Variovorax paradoxus: one gene and its partner. The protein of the gene in region 1 binds, or shares a complex with, the protein of each later gene. Links are inferred from orthologs where the notes say so. Each region holds a gene or a part of one and is shown in the gene's direction. Other genes may lie near its edges.

What was found.
Region 2: the proteins of trxA (region 1) and trxB are in contact, whole or in part, in a crystal structure (PDB 1F6M), measured with the Escherichia coli proteins. The link is inferred for Variovorax paradoxus from one-to-one orthologs.

The regions. Positions count from the first base shown.
Region 1 is NZ_JAUSXG010000001.1:2,093,452-2,100,280, reverse strand. What follows is about bases 2,009-4,873. They hold trxA (thioredoxin TrxA), read left to right. Parts: upstream 2,009-3,207; coding sequence 3,208-3,540; downstream 3,541-4,873. Other genes in these bases: rho (transcription termination factor Rho), read left to right, coding at 3,721-4,873; QFZ42_RS09775 (PD-(D/E)XK nuclease family protein), read right to left, coding at 2,009-3,050. In the rest of the region: QFZ42_RS09780 (UvrD-helicase domain-containing protein), read right to left, coding at 1-453; more of QFZ42_RS09775, read right to left, coding at 450-2,008; more of rho, read left to right, coding at 4,874-4,986; QFZ42_RS09760 (oxidoreductase), read right to left, coding at 5,041-6,108; QFZ42_RS09755 (type B 50S ribosomal protein L31), read left to right, coding at 6,291-6,560; QFZ42_RS09750 (hypothetical protein), read left to right, coding at 6,642-6,829. UniProt on the Escherichia coli protein: Participates in various redox reactions through the reversible oxidation of its active center dithiol to a disulfide and catalyzes dithiol-disulfide exchange reactions.
Region 2 is NZ_JAUSXG010000001.1:3,892,757-3,899,597, forward strand. What follows is about bases 2,635-5,511. They hold trxB (thioredoxin-disulfide reductase), read left to right. Parts: upstream 2,635-3,531; coding sequence 3,532-4,491; downstream 4,492-5,511. Other genes in these bases: QFZ42_RS18745 (Crp/Fnr family transcriptional regulator), read right to left, coding at 2,676-3,350; rpmB (50S ribosomal protein L28), read left to right, coding at 4,675-4,908; rpmG (50S ribosomal protein L33), read left to right, coding at 4,920-5,093; QFZ42_RS18765 (DesA family fatty acid desaturase), read right to left, coding at 5,312-5,511. In the rest of the region: outer membrane lipoprotein chaperone LolA, read right to left, coding at 1-34; QFZ42_RS18740 (DNA translocase FtsK), read right to left, coding at 186-2,588; more of QFZ42_RS18765, read right to left, coding at 5,512-6,526; QFZ42_RS18770 (RsmB/NOP family class I SAM-dependent RNA methyltransferase), read right to left, coding at 6,659-6,841.

The DNA.
Region 1 (6,829 bases):
TACCGCGAGCGGCGCGTTGCGCAACAGGCCCGCAAACCAGGCGTGAAAGGTACGGAACTGCACCGGCCGGCCGCCTTCGAGCAAACGCCTGTAGAGGCCCTGCAAGCGCGGTACGGCGGCCAGTGCGGCAGAAGGCTCGACGCCTCGCATCACGAGTTCGCGCACCAGTTCGTCGGGGCCGCGCTCGGCGAACTGCTCGAGCCATTGGTCCAGACGCTCGCGCATCTCGCCGGCGGCTTTCTTGGTGAAGGTAATCGCCAGAATTTCGTGCGGCTCGCAGGCCGATTCGCCTTCTTCGAGCAGCGCGCGCAAGATGCGCGACACCAGCATCCAGGTCTTGCCCGCGCCGGCGCAGGCCTCGACGGCAACGGAGCGCCGCGGGTCGCAGGCCACGGTGTAGAAGGCCTCGCGCGCGACGTGCCGGCCGTTGTGTTCGTAGGCGGCGCCGTTCATTGGGCAGACCCTCCGGCCAGAGCCTCAGTGGGCGAAAGCGGGGGCTGCTCGACCTCCCAGAAGTCCTTGCGGCAAAGCCCGCGCGCCGCGCAGTAGTCGCAGATCGCGCCCTCTCCCAATGGAGGCAGCGCCGCGCCCTGGGCGATGCGGGTGAAGTCATCGAGGATGCCCGCGACCAGTGCGTCGCGCGCCTCCACCACCACGGGCTGCTCGACCGTCTGCGTTCCGGACGACTTCTCGCCGACATTGACATAGGCCGCGCGCAAGGTGTCGTCGGCCACCAGCGCGGCATAGAAGGCCAGCTGCGTGTCCTCGGTCGGATCCTTCACGCGCTCCTTGGTGACCGCGGCCGATTCCGTCTTGTAGTCGATCACGAAGGCCTGGCCGTCGGGCATGCGGTCGATGCGGTCCAGCCGGCCGACCAGTTGCAGATTGCCCAGCGGCTGCTCTTTCCAGGGCTCCGATTCGACGAAGACGGCGCCGCTCGCCTCGTGGCCGGCAAGCCATTGAAGGTAGCCGTCGCACACGGCCGGCCAAGCTGCCGCGAACGGCAGGAACTCGCTGTCCGACAAGCCGAACTCGCGCGTCGCGCGTTCGGCCGCCGCGGTGATGTACGCCACGCGTTCGGCCGCTTCGCTGGTCGGTCGCGCCGTCAGTGCCTCATGGAAATGGCCCAGCACGGCGTGCAGCCAGTTGCCGAAGTCGCGCTTGTCGACCTCGGCATCGAGCTCGTCGGCGCTGCGCAGCCCGAGTTGCCGCAGCGCGAAGAAGCGGTAGGGACAGCGGCGCAGGTCTTCGTAGACGCTGGTCGAAATGTTCCGCAGCGGAAGCAGCGCCCCGGAGGGAGTTGGGTACAGCGTCGGCTGCACCGCGACTTCGCGCAGGGTGCGCGGGTCCGCAGTCATTTGCAACGCATGGTCGAGCTGCAGCGCCTGCACCAGCGGGCTCGGCCGGACCGGCTCGCCACTGGCATCGGATTGGCGCCACAGCAATTCGCAGCTGGGATTGCACAAGGCCGCGGCCCAGGCCGAGCGCTGCGCGGCCTCGAGCGTTTCACGCGCCGGCAGGCCCAGTTCGGCGCGCTGGGCCGCGCTCCAGTTGCCGGGCGGCTCGGGCGACGCGGGCAGGCGCCGATCGTCGCAACCGGGAATGACCACCGCGCCGAATGCGCGGCCCAGCAGCTGGTGCAGCGGCAACACCACGACCTGCGGCACGTCACTGCCGGCGGGCGGCACGAAGCTGGCGTCTTCGAGCACGTCGCGGACCCAGGCCGTGAACTCGGCCAGCGTGTGGCGCCCGCCCGGGAAGTCGTCGTCGTCGCCATGGGCATCGGCATCGAGCCACAACGCGGCGATCACCTTGCCGCCGGCCATGTCGGCTGCGAGTGGCGCCCATTGCTCGCAGGCCTCCAGCAGCTCGCGCAGCGCCCGCAGCCAGTCGACCAGCGGCCTCGAGCGGGCCATGGCCATGCGCCGACCTTCGACGCCTTCGGTGAACGGCAGCAGCGCGATGTCCTGCGGTTTCTCGCTGCGCGCGGCCTGCCCGCACCAGGCCGACCATTCGCGCACGCCTTCGCGCCGCAGCCGGGCTTCGAGCGCCTGCACGGCAAGCGCATCGCCGTCGGCCCCGCTCTTGAGCCATCCGAGCACCTGGTCGCTGCCGGCGTCGTGGGCGCAGGCACGCAGCGCGCCCATCACGGTGGCGGCGGCGCGCGTGGTGGAAAGCTTCCAGCCGGTTTCGTCGTGCGCCGTGACGCCCTGCGCCTGGAGCTGCGCACCGATGCGCCGCGTGAGCGCGCGGTCGGTCGCGACCAACGCGACCGGCGCACGGCCCTCGGCCAGGTGCTGCAGCACGCAGGCAGCGGCAAGCTCGGCTTCGTCTTCGGGGTCGGCGGCGACATGCGCGCTTGCCGCGGCGGCCGGCGGGGTCGTGGGCACCAGCGAGAGATGAATGGCGCGCTCGCGCCACAGCGTGCAGAGCGTCTGCGTGAGCGGATCGGTCTGGAAGCCTTCGAGCACGATGAGCGCGTCGACCTGCGTGCGCACGTTGTCGCGCAGCAGCACATCGGTGGCATAACCCGAGTTGGCGGCCCAGGCCACCGCAACGCGTATCAGCGCGCTTTCGATGCGAAACCATTCCGACTCGCTGCCGGCTTCGGCCACATGGGCAGCCCGCTGCGCCCATTCGGTGCCGCGCACCTCAGGCAGCGCCGCGGCCGCGAGCGGGGCCAGCTGGTAGGCCAGTTCGACCACGCGCCCGGCCAGCGCAAAGCGCTCGGCGGCAAAGCCAGCCTGCGACAGCAGCGCCTGGGCCGTGACGAGATCGCGCGCCATGTCGAATGCGATGTCGTAGCCTGTGGGCAGGAAGCCGCCCGCGCTGCGCGCCCAGTTGCGCGTGGTTTCGAAGCGCGGCACGAAGCCCGGCGTGCCGCAGCGTGCCCACATGCCGCGCGCCACGCCCATCAACTGCGCATAGGGCACCAGCACCACGGTGCGCGCCGCGTGAAGCTGGCGCTCTGCAATGGCGCCGGCAATGCGCGCCACCACGCCGGCGGCGGGGTCGCACCACAGGGCCTGGACGGGGTGGCCTTCGTTCATGTTCTATAGGGGGTTCGGGAGCGTGGAAGCGCGACGCGCAAAGGGATTTTGCTATCGGCGCCATAGCGTTCCCGCATGGCACCCCACCCCTTGGTTTCTGTCACAATGACCAGCACTTTAGCTGCACCGAAACTCTCCGCGCACAAGGACACATCACATGGCCAGCGACCTGATCAAACACATCTCTGATTCTTCCTTCGAAGCCGACGTGCTCAAGTCCAGCCAGCCGGTGCTGGTCGACTACTGGGCCGAATGGTGCGGTCCCTGCAAGATGATTGCGCCCATTCTGGACGAAGTGTCGACCGCCTACGAAGGCAAACTGCAAATCGCCAAGCTCAACGTCGACGAAAACCGCGACATTCCGGCCAAGTTCGGCATTCGCGGCATCCCCACGCTCATGCTGTTCAAGGACGGCCAGCTGGCCGCCACCAAGGTCGGCGCCATGAGCAAGGCGCAACTCACGGCGTTCATCGACCAGCAGCTCGCCTGAGTCATTTCAACCGGCTGACGCGCAATGCGTTGGCCGCGCGATTTTTTGCTGTCATAATCTCCCACAGTTCACCGGCCCTTTCAGGCAACCGGTTCGAGTTCCCCGGTTAGTGAAGCAGTTCTCGCTTCACGTTTAACCTCCCCCCGTTTTCCGATCGATTACCCCGCGAGGGGTCATTCCATGCACTTAAACGAACTCAAGGCACTCCACGTGTCTGAAGTCCTCAAGCAGGCTGAAGCGCTTGAGATCGAAAACGTCGGCCGCATGCGCAAGCAGGAGCTGATGTTCGCGATCATCAAGAAGCGCGCCAAGGCCGGCGAACAGGTCTTCGCCGACGGCGTGCTCGAAATCCTGCCCGACGGCTTCGGCTTTCTGCGCAGCCCCGACACCAGCTTCACGGCCAGCACGGACGACATCTACATCTCGCCGAGCCAGGTGCGCCGCTTCAACCTGCACACCGGCGACATGATCGAAGGCGAAGTGCGCACGCCCAAGGACGGCGAGCGCTACTTCGCGCTGACCAAGCTCGACAAGGTCAACGACGGTCCGCCCGAGCAGAACAAGCACAAGGTGATGTTCGAGAACCTGACGCCTCTGTTCCCCAAGGAACAGATGAAGCTGGAACGCGACGGCGTCAAGAGCGACGAGAACATCACGGGCCGCATCATCGACATCATCGCCCCCATCGGCAAGGGCCAGCGCGCCCTGCTGGTGGCGCCGCCCAAGAGCGGCAAGACGGTGATGATGCAGCACATCGCCCACGCCATCAGCGCCAACTACCCCGAAGTGCACATGATGGTGCTGCTGGTGGACGAGCGGCCTGAAGAAGTGACCGAAATGCAGCGCACCGTGAAGGGCGAGGTCATTGCCTCGACCTTCGACGAGCCCGCCGCGCGCCACGTGCACGTGGCCGAAATGGTGATCGAGCGCGCCAAGCGCCTGGTCGAACTCAAGAAGGATGTGGTGATCCTGCTCGACTCGATCACCCGCCTCGCCCGCGCCTACAACAACGTCGTGCCCTCGTCGGGCAAGGTGCTGACCGGCGGCGTCGACTCCAATGCGCTGCAGCGCCCCAAGCGCTTCCTGGGCGCCGCGCGCAATGTGGAAGAAGGCGGTTCGCTGACCATCATCGGCACCGCGCTGATCGACACCGGCAGCCGCATGGACGAAGTGATCTTCGAAGAGTTCAAGGGTACCGGCAACTCCGAAATCCACCTGGACCGCCGCCTGTACGAAAAGCGCGTGTTCCCGTCGATCCAGCTCAACCGCAGCGGCACGCGCCGCGAAGAGTTGCTGCTGGCTCCCGAAATCCTTCAGAAGACCCGCATTCTTCGCCAGCTCATGTACAACATGGACGAGATCGAGTCGATGGAGCTGATGCTCAAGAACATGAAGGCGACCAAGACCAATGTCGAATTTTTCGACATGATGCGTCGCGGCGGCTGAGCACCACGCTCAACCGCAAAAGCGCGTCGGCCCCCACGGGCCGACGCGCTTTTTTCATGGGCGTTCGATCCGGACGGCGCGCCCCTCCACGGCACTCTGGCGGCCGATGTCGAGCAGTTCCATCAGCGCGACCGCCTGCTCTGGCGGCACCGGGTTCGGGCCGTGGCCGAGGATCGCGTCGCGGACCGCGGCGTAGTAGTCGACGTAGTTGCCGGCCCGCGTCGGCACGGAGCGGTATTGCGGCACGCCGTCGCTGCCGTGCACCGTGAGCTCGCCGTCGAGCGGATCGGCGCCCCACCCTGCGGCTGGCGGCCGCTGCCCGGCGCGCAAGGCATCTTCCTGCGGGTCGACACCGTGCTTGACGTAGCTGCCGCGCGTGCCGTGCACGATGTAGCGCGGCGCGGGCTGGGCCGCGAGTGTCGTGGCGTGCAGCACCACGCGCAGCGGCGCATGGGGGCCGCTTTCGTAGCGCAGCACGGCGTGAAAATAGTCTTCGACCAGCGCGCCGTCGCGCAAGACTGCCGTGTCGAGCTGGAGCGTGTCGGGCCGGCCGAACAGCTGCACCGCCTGGTCGACCAGATGAGCGCCCAGGTCCACCCACAGGCCCGAACCCGGCACCGGCTGTTCACGCCAGCGCTCGCGCACTTCGGGCCGGAAACGGTCGAAATGCGACTCCAGGTACACCGGCCGGCCCAAATCGCCGCTCGCCAGCACGTCTTTCAACGTCAGGTAGTCGGCATCGAAACGCCGGTTCTGATAGACCGCCAGGACGCGATTGTGGCGCCTGGCCAACAATTCGAGCTCCTTGGCTTCGGCGACATCGAGGGTGAAAGGCTTGTCCACCACCACGTGTTTCCCGGCCTCGAGCGCCGCCTTGGCGACCGGATGGTGCTGGGCATTGGGCGTCGCCACCACGACGAGGTCGATGTCCGCGCGGGCCACGAGTGCGGCCACATCGGGCACCACGGCCACGCCAGGCCAGTCCGCATGAACCTTGTGCGGCTGCGAACTTGCCACAGCCGCCAGTTCGAGCCCCGGAACAGCCGAAAGCACGGGCGCATGGAAGGTCTGGCCGGCAAAACCGTAGCCGACGAGGCCGGCGCGCAGGGGTTTAGAGGTCATGGGAGGGTGGGTTTGCTCGGAAAAGGGGCAGTATGCGATAATCATGGGCTCCGCGAAAAGTGCGGCTGGGCAGCGTCGCCCGGCTTCCCAGGTCTCCCCTGGGGCAGCGCGTCAGACTCCTGGCACGCTGGTGGCTCTCGCATCGACCGCGCATTGATTCCAACAGCGCAAAAGGAAAGATCATGGCAAAAGAAGGCATTCACCCGAATTACCGCGAAATCCTGTTCGTCGACATGTCGAACGGTTTCAAGTTCGTGACCCGTTCGTGCGCGAACACCAAGGAAATGGGCAAGACCGACGACGGCCGCGAACTGCCCCTGTTCAAGCTCGACACCACGAGCGAATCGCACCCGTTCTACACCGGCACGCAAAAGTCGGTCGACAACATGGGCGGTCGCGTCGAGAAGTTCCGCAACCGCTTCGGCAAGACGACCGGCGCTGCTTCCAAGTAAAGCACGCGCTTTCGCATCGAGGGCAGCCCGGTTTACCGCGCTGCCCTTTTTCTTTCCCAAAACCGCCGTTCGCTCATCTTTGTGAATCAACCCACTCCCGCGATCGTTGCCCAGAGCGCCGTGCGCCGGTTGCCGCGCATTGCACTGCTGTTGTTATGCGCCGCCTACCTGCTGCCGGGCCTCGTGGGCCGCGGCCCGTGGAAAAGCGCGGACATCACATCGTTCGGCTACATGGCCGAGCTGGCGCGCACCACCGAAGGCATTGCGCG
Region 2 (6,841 bases), 1.8 Mb from region 1 along the record:
GAAGGCCGATCAACAGCCAATGACGCATTTTCAATTTGGATTCCTTGGGAAGCGATGGCGTTGACGCGACCATACCCCGCCACGCATTGCGCCGTGTGCGGGCTTCATGAAGTTGTGCAACGTTATTGCAGCTTTTGCAACCTGCCTGTCAGCGCGTAACGCCAGGGTCCGCAGGTATTCGCCGGTCATTCGGCGCGCGCAGGCACCAGGATTTCACGCTGCCCGCTGCCGCTCATGGCGCTGACGAGGCCCGCTTTTTCCATGTCTTCGACCAGCCGCGCCGCGCGGTTGTAGCCGATCTTCAGGTGGCGCTGCACCAGCGAGATGCTGGCCTTGCGGTTCTTGAGAACGACCTCGACCGCCTGGTCGTACATCGGGTCCTTCTCGGCATCGCCGCCCTCGCCCAGCATGTCGCCGTCGCCGTCGACCGTGCCGCCTTCGAGCACGCCTTCGATGTAGTCGGGCTCGCCCTGGCTTTTCAGGTAGGCCACCACGCGGTGCACTTCCTCGTCGCTCACGAACGCACCGTGCACGCGGATCGGCAGACCGCTCCCGCTGGCCATGTAGAGCATGTCGCCCATGCCCAGCAGCGCCTCGGCGCCCATCTGGTCGAGGATGGTGCGGCTGTCGATCTTGGAGCCCACCGAGAACGCGATGCGGGTGGGAATGTTGGCCTTGATGAGGCCGGTGATCACGTCGACGCTGGGCCGCTGCGTGGCAAGAATCAGGTGGATGCCGGCGGCGCGCGCCTTCTGCGCAAGGCGGGCAATGAGCTCTTCGATCTTCTTGCCGACCACCATCATCAGGTCGGCCAATTCGTCGATCACGACCACGATGTGCGGCTCGCGCTTGAGCGGTTCGGGATCGTCCGGCGTGAGGCTGAAGGGATTGTAGATGAACTCCTCGCGCGCCTTGGCTTCGTCGATCTTGGTGTTGTAGCCGGCCAGGTTGCGCACGCCCAGCTTGCTCATGAGCTTGTAGCGGCGCTCCATTTCGGCCACGCACCAGTTGAGGCCGTGCGCGGCCTGCCGCATGTCGGTGACCACGGGCGCCAGCAGGTGCGGAATGCCTTCGTAGACCGACATTTCGAGCATCTTCGGATCGATCATGAGCAGGCGAACGTCGCGTGCCTCGGCCTTGTAGAGCAGCGAAAGAATCATCGCGTTGATACCGACCGACTTGCCCGAACCGGTGGTACCGGCCACCAGCACGTGCGGCATCTTCGCGAGGTCGGCCACCACGGGATTGCCGATGATGTCCTTGCCGAGGCCCATCGTCAGGAACGACTTGCCTTCGTTGTAGACCTGCGAGCCGAGGATTTCGCTGAGCTTGATCGACTGGCGCTTGGCGTTCGGCAACTCGAGCGCCATGTAGTTCTTGCCCGGGATGGTTTCGACCACGCGGATCGACACCAGCGAGAGCGAACGCGCAAGGTCCTTGGCCAGGCCGACGATCTGCGAACCCTTGACACCCGTGGCGGGCTCGATTTCGTAGCGCGTGATCACCGGGCCCGGGGAGGCCAGCACCACACGCACCTCGACGCCGAAGTCCTTGAGCTTCTTCTCGATCATGCGCGAGGTCATCTCGAGCGTGTCGGGCGAAACCGTTTCCTGCCGGGCCTGCGCGGCGTCGAGCAGGTCGACCTGCGGCAGCTTGCTGTCGGGCAGTTCCTTGAAGAGCGGCTTCTGGCGCTCCTTGACGACGCGATCGCTCCTGGGCACTTCGGTCATCGCGGGTTCGATCTGCACCGGCGGCGACGGCACCCGGCGCTTGGGACGCGGCTCGATGCGCAGTTCTTCGTCGTCGTCGGCGCCCATCGGCTCGCCGGCACCGGTCATTTCACGGGAGAACGCGGGCTCCTCGGCCTCCGCGCGTTCGCGGGCGGCCTGCTTGCCCATGGCGATGTCGGCCGCCAGTTCGCGCTTTTCGCGGCGCGACTCGAACAGCGAATAGGCCCGTGAGCCGATGCGCTCGGCAATCAGGGTCCACGAGAAACGAAACACCAGCGCCGAGCCGATCACGCCGGCGGCAATTGCCACCAGCGCCGAGCCGGTAAAGCCGAGCCAGCGCACGCTTGCAGGGCCGACGAGGTAGCCGAGCACGCCGCCGCCCGAACCCGGCAGATGCGATTCAAGGCGGTACAGGCGGGACCATTCGAGCATCGTGCTCGCGCACAACAGCAGGACAAGGCCGAACCAGAACGCCAGGCGGCTGCGATTGAAGCGGCCGCGCACCGGCTGCTCGGCAGGCGCGGGCTCGCCGCCACGCAGCCAGTTCGCCAAGGAAGAGAGCCACGCCCGCAACCCCGCGGCAAGGCACCACCACACCGAGTAGCCGGCCAGAAAATAACTGCCGTCGGCCAGCCAGGCACCGACACGGCCAGCCCAATTCTTGATGTCCCCGCCGGTGCCGGAGGTCGACCAGGCCGCGTCCGAAGGCGTGAAGCTCAGCATGGCGAGCAGCCAGAACAGCAATGCCGCAAATCCGGCGATCAGCGTGATCTCGTGGGCGAAGCGCATGGCGCGCATGCGCACGGGTTGCCCCTCGGCGGCAGAAGAAGATTGAAGCGTATTGAGCGAATAGGTCATTGAAAAACACAGCACCCAGCCCTGGAAGCGGCGACTGGAGGCCCGAACACTACAACAAAATGACTTGGCCGCCCGAACGCCGCGGACTCAAGTCAGGGACAGGAGCCGTTCCTTGACGATCATGGACCCGTCGTCCATGGACTGGACGAAACCGCGTTCCTCGAGATCCTTCATCACGCGGCTCACCATTTCGCGCGAGGCGCCGACCATTTTCGCGAGATCCTGGCGGGAGATCTTGTCGCGCACCTTGAGATTGCCCGCGCCGTCGTCGATGGCGAACTCGAGCAGCGACCGCGCCACGCGGCCATACACATCCATCAGCGCGAGCGACTCGATCTTGCGGTCGGCGTGGCGCAGGCGCTGCACGAGGCCGCGCATGATGTTGTAGGCCATCGAGGAGTTTTCGGGCAGGCAGCGCGCAAACGCGTCCCGGCCCAGCATGAGGACGTCGCACTGGATTTCGGTGCGCACCGTGGCCGAGTGCGGCTCGTCGTCGATCAGGCTCATTTCGCCGATGTAGTCGCCCGGCTGCAGCGTGGCGAGAATCACTTCGCGGCCACGGCTGTCAGCGCTGGTGACGCGCGCGCGCCCGGTCAGAATGATGTAGAGCGCGTCGGACTTCTTGCCCTGCTCCACGATGACTTCCGCTCGCTTGAGGCGTTTTTTGATGATCGCATCCGCAATGCTCGCCGACTGCGAGGATGTCAGCGAAGCAAACAGCGGAACGCGCCGCAGCAATTCAAGATTGGACAGCATCGACATTTATCAATCCCTGATACGGCGCGTGTGAGCCCGCCCACCAGCAGGCCGATGGATTACTACAATCGCGCGCATTGAAAACACCGTGCACCCGGTGTTGAACCGAGCGGTGATACTCCACATATATCGCTACCACCCTGAAAATGTACACGCTGACGCAGCGCAAATCCTAGGTTTTCTACTCATGTCCGCTCCCCAACACGCCAAGGTTTTGATTCTGGGCTCCGGCCCGGCCGGCTATACCGCTGCCGTTTATGCAGCACGCGCGAACCTCCAGCCTTTGCTCATTACCGGCATTGCCCAAGGTGGGCAATTGATGACAACCACGGAAGTCGACAATTGGCCCGCCGATGTGCACGGGGTGCAAGGGCCTGACCTGATGCAGCGTTTTCTCGAGCACGCCGAGCGCTTCAAGACGCAAATTGTTTTCGACCACATTAACAAAGTAGACCTTAGCAAGCGTCCATTTACATTGACGGGCGATAGCGGCACCTACACCTGCGATTCGCTGATCATTGCCACGGGCGCTTCCGCCAAATACCTCGGGCTCGATTCGGAACAGAAGTTCATGGGCCGCGGCGTCTCGGCCTGCGCAACCTGTGACGGCTTCTTCTACCGCGAGCAGGAAGTCTGCGTGATCGGCGGCGGCAACACCGCGGTCGAGGAAGCGCTGTACCTCGCCAACATCGCGAACAAGGTCACGCTGGTTCATCGGCGGGACAAGTTCCGCGCCGAGCCCATCCTGATCGACAAGGTCAAGGAGAAGGTCGCCGAAGGCAAGATCGTGCTGAAGCTGCACAGCGAACTCGACCAGGTGCTGGGCGACCAGACGGGCGTGACGGGCATCCGCATCAAGAACACGCAAACCGGCGCAACCGAGCAGATCGACCTCAAGGGCTGCTTCATTGCCATCGGGCACCATCCCAACACCGACATCTTCCAGGGCCAGCTGGAAATGAAGGACAACTACATCCTGACGCGTTCGGGCCTGCAGGGCTTCGCCACGATGACCAGCATTCCGGGCGTCTTCGCCGCCGGCGACGTGCAGGACAACGTGTACCGCCAGGCCATCACGAGCGCCGGCACCGGCTGCATGGCCGCGCTGGATGCGCAACGCTTTCTCGAGCAGGACGGCACCCTCTAGACTGGGCGGCGCCCAAAAGGGCTATAATCCGAGGCTTTGCCGAAATAGGGCCCTCTCACGAGGTTCCGAGCATCCAGGCAAAGCCGGGGTACCGCCACCCGTTTTCTGGCGAGGTCAAGCTGCAAAACACCCTGCAATCTCCACGATTGCGCCGGTGCCAGCTGTTCAAGAAAGAGTGTCCACATGGCACGCGTATGCGACGTAACGGGCAAAGGCCCGATGGTCGGAAACAACGTTTCCCACGCCAACAACAAAACCAAGCGCCGGTTCCTGCCGAACCTGCAATACCGCCGTTTCTGGGTCGAGACTGAAAACCGCTGGGTTCGCCTGCGTGTTTCGAGCGCCGCGCTGCGCCTGATCGACAAGAACGGCATCGACGCCGTGCTCGCAGACCTGCGTGCACGCGGCCAAGCTTAAGGAGCTGAATCATGGCAACGAGCAAAGGCGGACGCGAAAAGATCAAGCTGGAATCCACCGCGGGTACCGGCCACTTCTACACGACCAGCAAGAACAAGAAGACGATGCCTGAAAAGATGTCGATCATGAAGTTCGACCCCAAGGCACGCAAGCACGTCGAATACAAGGAAATCAAGCTGAAGTAATTCAGCACTGGTTTCACCCCAACAAAAAACCCCGCCGGGCTTGCTCAGCGGGGTTTTTTGTTGCCTGCTCCTCTCCCTTCTTCCCCTTCTCCCTCGCCGTGCCATTTCCTTCTTCCCCGCCTTGCTCCGTGCAGCGGGGAAAAGGCGGGCGTAAAAAAGCCGGTCCAGAGACCGGCTTTTTATGGGAGGAGGCGTGACGCCCGCCTCTCGAAGGGCGATCAGGCCCGCGCTGCGCGCAAACGGGTCGAGAACTCCCGCAGCCCGGCAATGCCGCTGGCTTCCGCGCGATGGCACCAGGCGGCCAGATCGGCGGCCAGTTGCTCGCGCGACTGCGACGTGTTGAGCCATAGCTGGCGCAGTTCTTCGCGCATCGTGACCATCTTGTCGATGACCGGGTGGGCCGCGCGCGCCTGCACGAGGTGCGTGCGGGCCGATGCGGGCACCTTGTCGTCGTCGCGATGCAGCCAGTTCTTGGCGGCCTTGAGCACCGAGATATCGCCGCCCTTCGTCTTCAGTGCAACCAGCTCCGCCTTGGTGACGCGGCGCATTTCGCGGGCGTAACCAGCCATGACTTCATAGCGGTTGGCAATGACGGCCTCGAGGGTCTTCTCGTTGGCCACGGGCTGGATGTCGCCCATCTGCATCTTCGGCGGCACCTTCTTGACCTTGGCCCAGCCGATCGCCTGCATCATCTGGATGTAGACCCAGCCGATGTCGAACTCGTACTTCTTGACCGAGAACTTGGCCGACGTGGGATAGGTGTGATGGTTGTTGTGCAGCTCTTCACCGCCAATGATCAGGCCCCAGGGCGAGACATTGCGGCTGGCGTCAGGCGCCTCGAAGTTGCGGTAGCCCCAGTAGTGGCCAATGCCGTTGATGATGCCGGCGGCGGTGATGGGAATCCACAGCATCTGCACGGCCCAGACGGTCAGGCCGAGCGCACCGAACAGCGCCAGGTTGATGACCAGCATCAAGCCCACGCCTTGCCAGCTGTAGCGCGTGTACAGGTTGCGCTCGATCCAGTCGTCGGGCGTGCCGTGGCCGTAGCGCTCCATTGTTTCCTTGTTCTTCGACTCGGCGCGATACAACTCGGCGCCACGCCACAGAACTTCGTCGATGCCCTTGACCTGCGGGCTGTGCGGATCTTCTTCGGATTCGCACTTGGCGTGGTGCTTGCGGTGAATGGCGACCCATTCCTTGGTGACCATGCCGGTGCCCAGCCAGAGCCAGAAACGGAAGAAATGCGAGGGGATCGGCCCCAGATCCATGGCCCGGTGCGTCTGCGTACGGTGCAGGAAGATGGTGACCGCGGCAATCGTGATGTGCGTGGTGACGAGCGTGTACAACACGACTTGCCACCATGTCAGGTCCCACAAGCCGTGTCCGAGCCACTGGAGGGCCGCGCTCAAAACGGCAGAGTCAGGAATCAACATTGAATTAAGTACTCCATGGCCACACGAAGGTGCAGCCTTCAGTTAACCCATGATTTTAAGGTGGCAAGGCCAAAATGAGGCCTTTTACCCTTCCTTAATAGCGCAGATTTACCCTACTTTGGAGTGCAGCGCCTATTTGCGGTTCCACACCGCCGCAAAGAAACCGTCCGTGGCATGGCGATGGGGCCACAGCCGCAGGTAGCGGCGGCCTTCCTCTCCGCCGGTGCAGAGGGCCTCGAAACCTTCCACCTTGAGGCCCTGCAGCAGTTCTGCGGCGTCCTGGGGCACGAAATCGGGGTTGGCGGCGCTGAAAGC